DNA from 3 places in the Vibrio sp. NH-UV-68 genome. Region 2 is predicted to be linked to each of the others. Evidence: predicted binding sites of a transcription regulator. Region 2 holds the regulator's gene; each other region holds the start of a gene.
What was found. Region 2 encodes CRP, which controls carbon source genes, mostly activating them, when cyclic AMP is high. Its sites were predicted from a motif close to TGTGANNNNNNTCACA; they were not measured.
Positions count from the first base shown of each region.

Region 1 (4,292 bases), 1.0 Mb from region 2:
AATAGAATCAAGTCATTACTGAATCCTGGTGGGCGTATTTTGCTGGTTAGTTTAGATTATCCGCAACACGAAATGGCAGGGCCACCGTTCTCAGTGGCAGAGCAAGAAATTCACGCATTGTATCCTGAATTTAAAATAACCAAGCTTTATCGTGATGAGGCGAATGAAACTCACCCTAAAATTGCCAACAAAGGTCTGTCTCGATTTGCTGAAGAAGTCTATTTGTTAGAAAGTAACTAGTCGTCGTTGGTCAAAGTGGAATAGATAGAAAAAGGCTTGGTCTCGAACCAAGCCTTTTTCGTGTCTTTGGGTCAATTAATAGATGATTTTAATCTGAGCGGCGCTAGTGACAGCATCTTCAACGGCTTGTTCTACAGTGTCTCGGCGAGTGATTGCGACACCTAAACGGCGGCGACCATCAATGTCAGGTTTGGCAAATAAACGCAACTGGGTTTGTGGCGCCGCTAGGGCTTTATCGAGGCCATCAAATTGTATGTTGTTTGAAGTACCTTGGCCAAGAATAACCGCTGATGCAGATGGTCCATACTGAGTAATGGCCGAAATCGGTAGACCAGTAAACGCGCGAACATGAAGCGCAAACTCTGAACTGTCTTGAGAAAGTAAAGTAACCAAGCCAGTATCGTGTGGGCGCGGAGAGACCTCATTAAAGATCACGCTGTCACCTTTGACAAACAGCTCAACGCCAAAAATTCCGTATCCACCCAAAGCATTAACCACTTTACCTGCGGCATCTTGAGCGGCTCTGAGCGCGATATCTGACATCACTTGTGGCTGCCAAGATTCACGATAGTCGCCATCTTCTTGACGATGGCCAATCGGCGCACAGTAATGAACGCCATCAACGGCACGTACAGTCAGTAGGGTAATTTCGTAGTCAAAATCAATAAAGCCTTCAACAATAACGCGTCCGGCACCAGTACGGCCACCTTGTTGGGCATAATTCCATGCTTTATCAATGTCGTCGGTGCATTTGATTACGCTTTGCCCTTTGCCTGACGAACTCATCACGGGTTTACACACACAAGGCATACCTACGGTTTCGACAGCGGCGCGAAACTCTGGGTAGTTGTCAGCAAAGCGATACGCCGATGTATTAAGGCCGAGCTCTTCAGCCGCAAGGCGACGAATGCCTTCACGGTTCATCGTCAGTTTGGTCGCTTTTGCAGTTGGGACGATGTTGACACCTTTCGCCTCCAGCTCAACCAGTTTATCAGTGGCGATGGCTTCGATTTCAGGCACGACATAGTCTGGTTGCTCTTTATCAATGATGGCTTGCAGAGCGTCACCATCAAGCATATCAAGAGTGTAGCTACGGTGAGCAACTTGCATAGCGGGGGCGTTTTCATAACGATCACAAGCAATTACTTCAAGGCCAAGACGTTGACACTCAATCGCGACCTCTTTACCCAATTCACCCGAGCCCAATAGTAAAACACGTGTAGCTTGACTTGCTGTTGCTGTACCAAACATTTTTAACCCTATCATCTTAAAGGAATAGAAACTGAAGAGAATGATACTGAATATCAACCAAAAAGCAAACGTTTGCTTTTTGCTGTAATTGGTTTTTTTGGCTACAAACGAATGATGTTTATGATATGACAAAGGCGCTCGTTTGAGCGCCTTCGATGTTAAAACTGATCGTTTAAATTTCTAGGTATGACATTGGAATATCGGGATTAAGGGCTTCCAATGTTGATTGGGTGGTTGCCAAGTGACTGATGGTACCTTCGGCAACTTCTACTAGTGCCGCTGACTCGATATCCTCAAGGGTTTGACGATCGAGCAAAAGTTGAATTAAGGCCACTTGTAGCGGAGGTAAACTTGGGTTGAACGCGGCGTTTTCAGCGTATGCGCCTTGATATACTTTGCCATCGCGCATTCTTAACGCTACGCCACTTAAGTTATGGGTATAAGGCGCATGACTACGGTTAAGTGCAGCAAGCGCTAACTGAATAAGCTCGTCTTGATCGTCACTGTGTTTACCATGATCAACCTGCGCCATCAGAGCGGATTTGATACCGAGATCTGCCGGACCAAATGACTCAGGTAAATACGCTTGCAGCTTTTTACCATCGCGTTGTGGCAGTTGTATTTCAAGCTGATCGGCGGTCGATAGCTCGTTCATGAACTGGCGGCAGTGGCCACAAGGGCTAAAGTTAATCGTGATGTCTTTAACACCCTGTTCGCCTTTCATCCAAGCGTGGCTGATAGCTGATTGTTCCGCATGCACGGTTTGACCCAACTGCACGCCCAAAAATTCAACATTGGCACCAAAATAGAGTTTGCCGGATAGGCCACGAACAATGGCGCCAACATAAAAGTTTGATAGTGGGGCATAAGAATAAGCCGCCGCAAATGGCAATAATGCAACACGAAGATCAACGTCTTCTAAGCCAGATATTGTGAGTAGTTGCTCAAATTGCTCTGAAGATAAGGTCGCGTCAAAATCGTCAGCAAGAATAATGGGTGATAGAAAATCAGCGACGTTTTTTGGCACTTCAGATAGCGCCTGTTCAATGCGGCTTCTCATAGTGAATCCTTTAATCTGCATAATGGATATCTAGAGTCTATACCTTTAATTAGATTTAAACTCCGATACTGGTATTTCATTTTATGTAACGAGAAGATTAAAGCAGAGATATAGATCACAACAATGAATGCAATTTGCATGTTTGTTACATAATTAGAGTGAGCTCACACATGATAACGATTACAAAAGTACATCACTGAGCGTAACGAGCCACGCAGGGTGGCTCAAACGGACTTAAGCTGAAATCCAAAGTGCTAAAGAGAAGAAAGATGGAGCAAGTATTGAGGTAATCACACCACATACCACCAGCGCCAAAGAACTGAACGCGGCATCTTGAGGATCTTTCTCTGCGCACGTTGCGGTTCCCAGAGCATGAGAGACCGTGCCCATGGTTAATCCCTTGGCAATCGGGTGAGTAATATTTAAGACGTTGTAGATTGGGTAGGCCATGATCGCGCCAAATAGACCGACGATCAGCACCAATATTGCCGCAATCGCAGGTTCTCCACCTAAGTGGCTAGAGACTTCCATTGCAATCGGTGTCGTGACCGATTTTCCGAGTAAACTGGCAATCAAGCTTAAATCAGCCTGCATATAGACCGCAATCATACTGGCGCTTAGCATCGACATGACACTACCAACACCACACGCCAACATGATAATACGCCAGTTCGCACGGATCTGTGGGAGTTGTTCATAAAGGGGAAAAGCAAGTGCCACGACAGCGGGTTGCAGTAGATAGTTAATCCAAGTGTTGTCCGAGTAGTAGGTCTCAAAAGGTACCTTGAAATAGGTCAGTATTGGGATCAAGACTCCAAGGCTAATCAACAGTGGATTCATGAAGGGGCTTTTGAATTGCTTGCATAACCAACGTGAAGCAAAAAAGACAACAATAGTAATAAGTAGCCACATTATTGCTGCCCTCCTTTCAATATCCGGTCGAGCATTAAGCCCAACAGTACCAAGACAATCAAAGTACCACCAACGGCACTGGCTAAAATTGGCCAAGCGTTGGCTAACAACATATCAGAGTGCTCCATCAAACCTACGCTGATAGGAACAAAAAGCAGCACCATATATCGAATAAATAGCGTCGCGCTAGGTCTTACCCAGTCAGGTCGCACTAAGCCACTGGCCATCAGACCAAATAAGATCAGCATACCGATAATACTGCCGGGGATAGCGGTGTCGAGTAAGTGTTGAATATTGATGCCAGCAACAAGGCATAAAAATATCAGCGCCATAGAAACAGCGTACTGAAGCACGGTTTTGGTCATAGTAAATTATCGTCCAACGTCTATTACCTAGTTAAATAAGCGGTTATTTAAACAGGTACAAGCTTTGACATTTAGCGCCAAAGCTTTTATTTATCAATTACCTAACGCCTAATAATTGATTTCGTTGCGGTCGTCAGGATTTGCAGTAGGGTGCAGGACTTAGTACTAAGAAATATCTAGGATACTCGTTTTTCTACATATTGGTAGATGGATTTTAAAATAGCCATCTTACTTGCGTCACTCTCATGTTCGTGAACTAAGTTTTCTAAATTCAGCATGTACTGTTCAATACGGCTTTCGAAGTAGTCACGGCAGTGGTTCGCCCAGCGTTGTTGCTCTGCTTCATCCAATGTCCAAGGGTAGTGGCGAGCACGATAGCGAAACAACAGGGGTTTAATGCGAGGATCGTTAAAGCTGATATCCAAAGCCGCTAAATGATTAGGATCGGTTTCACGAATAATATC
Region 1 covers NZ_CP134975.1:1,290,300-1,294,591, forward strand. The annotation lists gene ViNHUV68_RS06040 (thiopurine S-methyltransferase) at 1-240, shown strand, start outside; gene purT (formate-dependent phosphoribosylglycinamide formyltransferase) at 316-1,491, opposite strand; gene cdd (cytidine deaminase) at 1,664-2,551, opposite strand; gene ViNHUV68_RS06055 (CidB/LrgB family autolysis modulator) at 2,786-3,463, opposite strand; gene ViNHUV68_RS06060 (CidA/LrgA family protein) at 3,463-3,828, opposite strand; gene sbcB (exodeoxyribonuclease I) at 4,005-4,292, opposite strand, start outside.
Region 1: the regulator CRP is predicted to act here: its motif matches at 2,705-2,720, upstream of cdd (cytidine deaminase).

Region 2 (4,292 bases):
CTCACAAGCGTCCCAACACAAACCTCTGTTTGTGTTGTTTCACGGTTTGGAAGGATGTTTCTACAGTCCGTACGCTAACGGCTTAATGAACGCCTTTGCCCAGCAGGGTTGGCGTGCGGTCATGATGCACTTTCGCGGCTGCGGTGGTAAACCCAATAAGCTTGCACGCGCCTACCACTCGGGCGAGATAGAAGACGCGCGTTTCTTCCTCGAATACCTTGATGAGCTTTTCCCGCACCAGACTAAAATAGCCGTGGGCATCTCTTTAGGCGGCAATATGTTGGCCAACTATCTGGCTCAATATCGAGATGAACCACTGCTTGATGCGGCAACCATCGTCTCAGCGCCATTAGATTTATCCTCTTGTTCAAAGCGCATCGAGCAAGGCTTTTCTAAGCTGTACAAAAACTACTTACTCGCTTCGCTGAAAAAGAGCGCGCTACAAAAACATCATCTGTTAAAAGGCGAGCTTGGCCTTAGTTACCAACATATCAAGCGAGTCACTAAACTGTATGAGTTTGATGATCTGATCACCGCACCACTGCACGGGTTTAAAGATGCCCAAGACTACTACCAGCAGTGTTCAGGTATTCATCGCCTCAAACAGATTCAGCTGCCAACCCAGATTATTCATGCCAAAGACGATCCGTTTATGACCGAGGCGGTCATTCCTAAATACGTGCTGCCAGAAAACATCGACTATCGGCTTTTTGACCAAGGCGGACATGTCGGATTTGTCAGCGGCAGCGCACTCAAACCGCGCTTTTGGCTTGAAGAGGCTCTGCCCGCCTACTATCAAAGTTTGGCAGTTTCAGCATAATCGCGCCTTATTCCATTTCCGAGCATAAAGTAACGAGGTATTTATGATCGTTCCATGGCAACAAATCGATCCACAAACGCTAGACAATCTTATCCGTGAGTTCATCTTGCGTGAAGGCACAGATTACGGCGATGTGGAAATTTCTCTGCAAGACAAAATCGACCAAATCAAAACCCAGCTTGAATCCGGCGAGGCCGTTGTGGTTTTTTCAGAGCTGCATGAAACGGTTGATATTCAACTCAGACGCCAACTTTAGCTTTTAAAGCACATCATACCGTGACGCTAAGTTAAAGCATGGTATAGTGGTAAGCGTATACAGGATGGTTATTTACAGACAAGGTTTGTCATGTCAGCAAAACACCCAATTATTGCCGTAACTGGTTCCTCCGGAGCTGGAACGACAACAACATCAGAAGCGTTCCGTAAAATGTTCAACATGATGAGCATTAAACCCGCTTGGATTGAAGGGGATAGCTTCCACCGTTTTACCCGTCCAGAGATGGACGTCGAAATACGCAAAGCACGTGAACAAGGTCGCCACATCAGCTACTTTGGCCCACAAGCGAATGATTTTGGTGCCATCGCCGAGTTCTTTCGTAAGTATGGCCAAGAAGGGATAGGCCAGATGCGTCGTTACCTGCATACCTTCGATGAAGCAGTGCCTTATAATCAAATGCCCGGCACCTTCACCCCTTGGCAAGATCTTCCGGAAAATTCAGACGTTCTCTTTTATGAAGGTTTGCACGGTGGCGTGGTCGATGGTGAAGTCAACGTCGCGCAACATGTCGATTTCCTAATTGGAATGGTGCCGATCGTCAACTTAGAGTGGATTCAAAAGTTTGTTCGTGATACTCGCGATCGCGGCCACTCACGAGAAGCGGTGATGGATTCGATTGTTCGTTCAATGGACGACTATCTGAACTACATTACTCCGCAGTTTTCGCGCACCCACATTAACTTTCAACGTGTCCCTACGGTCGACACCTCCAACCCGCTCAACGCTAAAGGCATTCCAAGTTTAGATGAGAGTTTTGTCGTCATTCGATTACGTGGTATCAAGAATGTCGACTTCCCTTATTTACTCGCCATGATTGATGGCTCATTTATGTCACGCCATAACACACTGGTTGTGCCAGGCGGTAAAATGAGTTTCGCCATGGAGCTAATTGTCAGGCCGATCCTGCAACAATTAATTGAAACTGGAAAAATTGGCTAGAGCTCACAGCTAAAACACGATTACTTTTCATACCGTGATCATGTGCACATTTTTGTATAGTAAAACCTTATCCGGACCCGATTAAAATCAAGAAATCGTTTTCGAAAAAGGATACTATTTGTTACCGAAACACAAGTTGGCTTGCAGCATTTATAAAGTGCTCTTATCCTAGCAAGTCTTAATCTAAGGCTTAGCTACAACATGGAAAGCAGCAAGCATACCCTGCAGAGGAAGTGAGATATTATGGTTCTAGGTAAACCTCAAACCGATCCAACATTAGAATGGTTTCTTTCACATTGTCATATTCATAAGTACCCATCAAAAAGCACGCTGATCCATGCGGGCGAAAAAGCAGAAACTTTGTACTACATCGTAAAAGGTTCTGTGGCGGTACTTATCAAGGATGAAGAAGGTAAAGAAATGATTCTTTCTTACCTCAACCAAGGCGACTTTATTGGCGAACTTGGCTTGTTCGAAGAAGATCAAGAACGTACCGCATGGGTTCGAGCAAAATCTCCTTGTGAAGTCGCGGAGATTTCATTCAAGAAATTCCGTCAGCTAATTCAAGTTAACCCAGACATCTTAATGCGTCTGTCAGCGCAAATGGCAAGTCGTCTACAAGTGACAAGCCAAAAAGTCGGTGACCTTGCGTTCCTAGACGTTACTGGCCGTATCGCGCAAACGCTACTTAACCTTGCAAAACAACCTGATGCGATGACTCACCCAGACGGTATGCAAATCAAGATCACTCGTCAGGAAATCGGCCAAATTGTTGGCTGTTCTCGTGAGACTGTAGGTCGTATCTTGAAGATGCTTGAAGAGCAAAACTTAATTTCTGCCCACGGCAAAACTATTGTTGTGTACGGCACACGTTAATCTCAATTAACGTTTAGAAATGTTAAAAGCCATCAATGTTTCCATTGATGGCTTTTTATTTTTTTGGACTCATGTCATTCCAGAAGTAACGGACAAGCTCTACGGAATCTGGGCTTTGAGTGTGTGGTGATTAGATTCTGAATCACGCTCGTGCCTCGCTGTTTAGAATGACACTGGCTATCACGACTTATTGATAGCAGAATGACTAGCCATTCGTACTCTCGAAAATCTTATCAGCTGATGCCGCAACAAACCCCGGGTAAAGTTCACCATTGCTCATCGGATAGCGCTTAGCAAACTCATAGAAACCGCCCGGTATCACTTGAGCGCCATCGGCAAAGTCGACCGACACTTTGTCAGCCATGGTCGACGATTGCTCAAGAAGTACTTCTGGAGAGCCTTTCACTTCACCGCCAAATTCATTAATAGTGAAGCCCGATTGACGCAAATGGTCATTGACCGCCGTCACTTCATCAAATGCCTTCAACTGATTAACGCTGACAGTAAAATGATTGGCACCATATCCATGCGCGGCCAGCCATGAGGCATACTCACTCTCAGTCGCAAGCGTTTGATAATCGGCAAAACTTAAATCCCATAAACGCCCACCATACAAGAACTCATGACCTTTTAGCTTACTGTGATCCAATTGCTCAACCAGCTTAGCCACGATCGTTTGCAGCGACTCAGAACACTCTTCTACTTTCAACTCACTGATAAAGACCTTAGGCTGTTTTGGGTCAGGATGTTCAAAGTGTTTAGCCACCAGCTTTTTACTTTCAAACAGGTAGTCACCACACGGCGTATAACCGATATCCAAAAATGGCTGCGCTAGCGTTGCAATGCCCAAAGGCGCAACATTAAACGTTCGCAGCGCAATATGATCGTTGATCAATGCTTCGTCTTCTTGCAGCAATTGATGCACTTTTTCAGCAGATGGACACAAGCGTTGAATATAGTCATTCCATAACGATTGGAATAAAACATCTGGCGTCATAACGCCTCCTTGTTGGGGTTGTTTACGTTGTGAGTATCAATAAAAAAAGGCTATCGGACCGACATGTCCAGCGAGTCAATCCGATAGCCTTGAGCCTGTGACGTTGTAGGCCCCGATATCGGGGCAACAAGGGAATCCCTTATTATTAATATTATTATGGAGTTACAGTTCAACACCTGGGCTCAACGTCGCGGGAAGCACGGTCGCCTCCCCTTCCATTGAAGCCATAGGGTAAGCGCAGTAATCCGCGGCGTAAAAAGCACTAGGGCGCAAATTACCTGACGCACCCGGACCGCCAAATGGCGCGTCACCGCTTGCTCCCGTAAGTTGACGATTACGGTTAACAATCCCAGCACGAATATGATCGACAAAATAATCCCACT
Region 2 covers NZ_CP134975.1:242,986-247,277, reverse strand. The annotation lists gene ViNHUV68_RS01110 (hydrolase) at 1-820, shown strand, start outside; gene ViNHUV68_RS01105 (YheU family protein) at 864-1,076, shown strand; gene ViNHUV68_RS01100 (phosphoribulokinase) at 1,167-2,036, shown strand; gene crp (cAMP-activated global transcriptional regulator CRP) at 2,280-2,912, shown strand; gene ViNHUV68_RS01090 (DUF1338 domain-containing protein) at 3,118-3,909, opposite strand; gene astD (succinylglutamate-semialdehyde dehydrogenase) at 4,072-4,292, opposite strand, start outside.

Region 3 (4,292 bases), 430 kb from region 2:
GAGTGCCACGTAGATAAGACGTAAATCTTCCGCCAAGCGCTCTTTGTCGGCCGCCGCGAGCGCAGCATCTTGTCCGGTTATATCGAGAATGGTTCGGTCTTGCTCTGCATCATAGTACTTCGCCTCGCTCGCTTGACGGTAACTCAACACAAATGGCAGAAAGACTAAATCATACTCAAGCCCTTTAGATTTATGAATAGTGACGATTTGCACCAGATTACGTTCAGACTCCAAACGTTGGATCTCGTCATCGCTGCCACCAAGGCCATTTTCAGCGTCGCTGATCGCTTGAGCCAACCAGCGCAATAAGCCATGGTCACTATCAAGTTCAATACTGGCTTGCTGTAATAACTCACCAATATGCATTAAGTCGGTCAATTGGCGCTCACCACCCAGATCGGCCAACAAGCGCTCGGCAATGTGACGTTTACTTATCACGCTGCGTAGCATTGGCAGCACGCCACGTTCAGACCACAGCTTACGATACTCTTTAAACTCATTGATGGCCGCTTCCCACTCATTTTCATCGTTGTTGAGCTTATCGAGTGTGCCCGCATCTAACGCAAAGATCTCTGAGGCCAAACTGGCACGCAGGGCGCGATCATTTTCAGGTGTCAGCACAGCTTGCAGCAAGCGTTGCACGTCTTGCGCGACCGATGAGGTAAAAACACTATCACGATTAGAGAGATAGACGCTGGCAATACCTTGCTTAGCTAATGCGTCTTTGACCAGTCGGCCTTCGCTACCAGTACGGACCAAAACTGCGATATCACCTGCTTGGATAATTTGCTGGCCCTTGTCATTGACGAAGTGTGCTTGCTGGTGCTGCGCGGCAGTCAAGATGGTTTGAATTTGATCCGCAGTGGCCTGCGCCATCGCGTTAAGGTACTCCCCTTTCGCTAGCGGTTTCTCTTGCGTTTCCTGCAGCCAATAGGTCAGCGCGGGTTGCGTTTGGCCTGCCATAGTCCAAATGCGTTGTTCAGCTTTCGGGCTATGTGCTACGGGTAGAAATGGAATATCTTGGTCATAAATAAAAGGGCTTTGCGGCAATTCGAACACTTGGTTGACTGCCGCTACCATCGCCGCGCTGGAGCGCCAATTGGTGCCTAAGGTGAAATGCGAATTGACCTGAGTTCGCGCCTTAATGTAAGTAAAAATATCGGCACCGCGAAAACCATAGATCGCTTGCTTAGGATCGCCAATCATAAACAAGCCGCATTGAGGATTGTTTAAGTAAATACGACTAAAAATGCTGTACTGCAGTGGATCGGTATCTTGGAATTCGTCGATCATCGCGACCGGATATAACGTCCGAATCCGCTCTGCCAGTTGTTCACTATCATCATTGTCTATAGCGGCAGAGAGCTGAGTCAACAAATCATCAAATGACAACCACTGCTTTTGCTGTTTCGCGTTGGCTAGCATGGTTCGACAGTGTTCAATCGCGTGCGCCAACAAGGGCGCTTTAAGGCTAATCGGATCAGTAATAAACTCATCAATCACGCTAAACACCGCATGGGTTGGCGGCGTTCCTTGTGGCGTTTTTTCAATTAACGCTGTCTGAGCAAATTTTTCTAACTGATCTGGATAAGCATAATCGAGGGTTTCACTCGCCGCCCAAGCGTTGACCGTTTCAAGCCAAACTGGTAAAGACTTTTTACTGTAACTGCGTTTATTCACATCAGAGTCACTGATAAGTGCAGGTAAATCATCTTGGTGCTCACGCCATAACGCTTTAAGCTGGTCAATCTGTTGAAGGTTTTGTTGGTGCAACTCACTTAACGACCCACTCATGGCTGGGACTGATAAACTGACTGGCGATCCCGTCAAATAGCGTGATATATCACCGAGTAGCGTGGCGGGAGCACTCCACAATCGACGCACTTCTGCCGCTAAATGAACCGGCAACGGGTAGAAATTACGTCGCCAGTAATCGGCCACTACTTGGGCTTTTAAGTGACTCTCGTCAGTGACAAATTCGTTGTTAAAACGACTACCTGATTCGAACGCATTTTGCGTCAGCATACGTTGGCAAAAACCATGAATGGTGTAGACCGCCGCTTCATCCATCTGGCGTTCCGCTTGGAGTAAGATCTCGGCCGCTTGTTTGTGATCGACCACCTCTGCCAACAGCGGCTTAATGACAGGATCATGGCTTTGACCACGGGCAAATGCCAAGCGCGCATCATGAATCCGAGCTCGAATTCGATCGCGCAGTTCTGCGGTAGCCGCCTCAGTAAAAGTAACCACCAAAATCTGGTCGACCGTTAATGGCACCTGATGCTTGGTTTGTTGGCTGCCATGACCCAATAACAGTCTCAGGTACAATCCGGCAATGGTGAACGTTTTGCCTGTCCCGGCCGATGCTTCAATTAATCGCGCACCGTGCAAAGGAAAAGTCATCGCGTTAAGTGCGGTAACCGTAGACGTTGATGTCATAAAAAATTTGCCCTTTTACTGAAAAACTTAAATCCAAATGTGATCCAGAGTTTAAAACGCTTGTTACTCAGATAAATCGATAAAAAAGTTAGAACTTTCTGCGATCTTTCTCACGGCGCGCCGCTCGTCAAGCCGATAGTATGCGCGCCATGCGTTGAGCAACTGTGGCGAACTATCGCTAATCGCACTTGCAATAGACCAACCCAATTATGGTCCCTCTGACCTCTGGCCGTACAGCGAACGCCCTACACAATAATGATTTACTGGCGGCCAACTACCTTTGCTTATTCTCTGTGTCTATCAAGCAACCCAACCTTTACTGTTTTTCATCGTCACTTGCGACCATCGCTAAACGTGGCGCTTGGATAACTAAGTTGCTCAGCGTGCGGACTTCAGCGGCCAGTTGTTGATTCCAATTTGGCCAGATCCGCGCGATATACGCATTAGTTCCCTCGCCCGCAGCCATGAAGCTATCGTTAAAGGTATCGGCCATTTTCTTCGATGATTTCTCTTCATCATCGACCCAACGACCGCGATTAAACCCAGCCTCAATATTCGCTAATGCCGTTTTGGGGAAATAAGGCAGTGGTTGTGTCATGCCCTGATAAAACAGGCCAACGAGCTCACTGAGTAAAGATTTCGCCGTGGCACTGTCATCCATAGCAGGATAAATCATATGGACAATGCCTTCTTTACGGTCATAACCAATCATATGAGTGCGTTTACTTACGCCCATCGCCGACATGGCTAGATGATCAATCCACGCTGCCAGATAATCTTGAGCGCGCAGCTTGCCCGTGCGAAAACGCACCAATCCCGAGCGGTAATATTGGGTTAGCCATCCACTAAGATGGATCGGCTTTTGTTCACCGAGCAGATCAAAGCTCAGTTTGATTTCCAGATCCTCTTCGCTCGCCGAGCAGACAAACGTTAATCTCTCGACCAACTCTTGAGCCTGAGTACGGTTAGTTGCAAATTCAATATCACCAAACGCACCAACCGGCAGTTTGCCTTGAGCACGTTGATACTCGACGAAGCGCTCAATAACCGCTTGCGCGTCTTGTTCACCGCTCAGTTGATGCTTGAGTAACTCATTCAATAACGCATCACGCATCTGATAGCTTTCTAGCCCATCAAGAACGAACGGCTCATCATCTTGCATCACAGGCAATGGCGGCTCAAAGACCACTTTAAGGCGACGGTTGAAGAAATACTGCACTGGCAAGCGCCAAAAACGTTGCAGTTCGACCAGATCCAATTCGAGCGGATAACTGGCATCAAGTAAGTAGTCAGCTAACTGACGATTAAAGTCGCCACTCCTCTCACCTTGTCGATTGGCCGCCGGTAACCACTCTTTGGCGTAGCTCGGCCGATTGCCGCTAAACGCCAGCTCACTAAAGGGCACCATAGGGTGAGTGCTAAGCAACAGCTCGGTTAATCTCTGGCCAGACTCATCCACCGAGTGGTCTTTGTCCTCTTCGAGACAATAGTTTTGATGGCAATACTCCATCAACTCAGAAACCAGAACTGACGGCACGCGTTCGGTATTGTCTTGAATCGAGCGACCAACATAACTGATGTACAGCGTCTGTTGCGCAGAGAGTAACGCTTCTAAAAATAGATAACGGTCATCATCACGACGCGAGCGATCCCCGGGTTTAGTGCGACCATTCATCAAGTCAAAGCCCTCTGCTGGCATAGAGCGAGGATAAATCCCGTCGTTCATCCCAAGCAGACAGACAGTGCGAAACGGAATCGAACGCATCGGCATCAAGGTACAGAAGTTCACTTGTCCGGCTAAAAAGCGCTGACTAACGCGAGTGCCGGACAGTTTATCTTGTAAATATTGCGTC
Region 3 covers NZ_CP134975.1:675,381-679,672, reverse strand. The annotation lists gene recB (exodeoxyribonuclease V subunit beta) at 1-2,439, opposite strand, end outside; gene recC (exodeoxyribonuclease V subunit gamma) at 2,756-4,292, opposite strand, start outside.
Region 3: the regulator CRP is predicted to act here: its motif matches at 2,539-2,554, upstream of recB (exodeoxyribonuclease V subunit beta).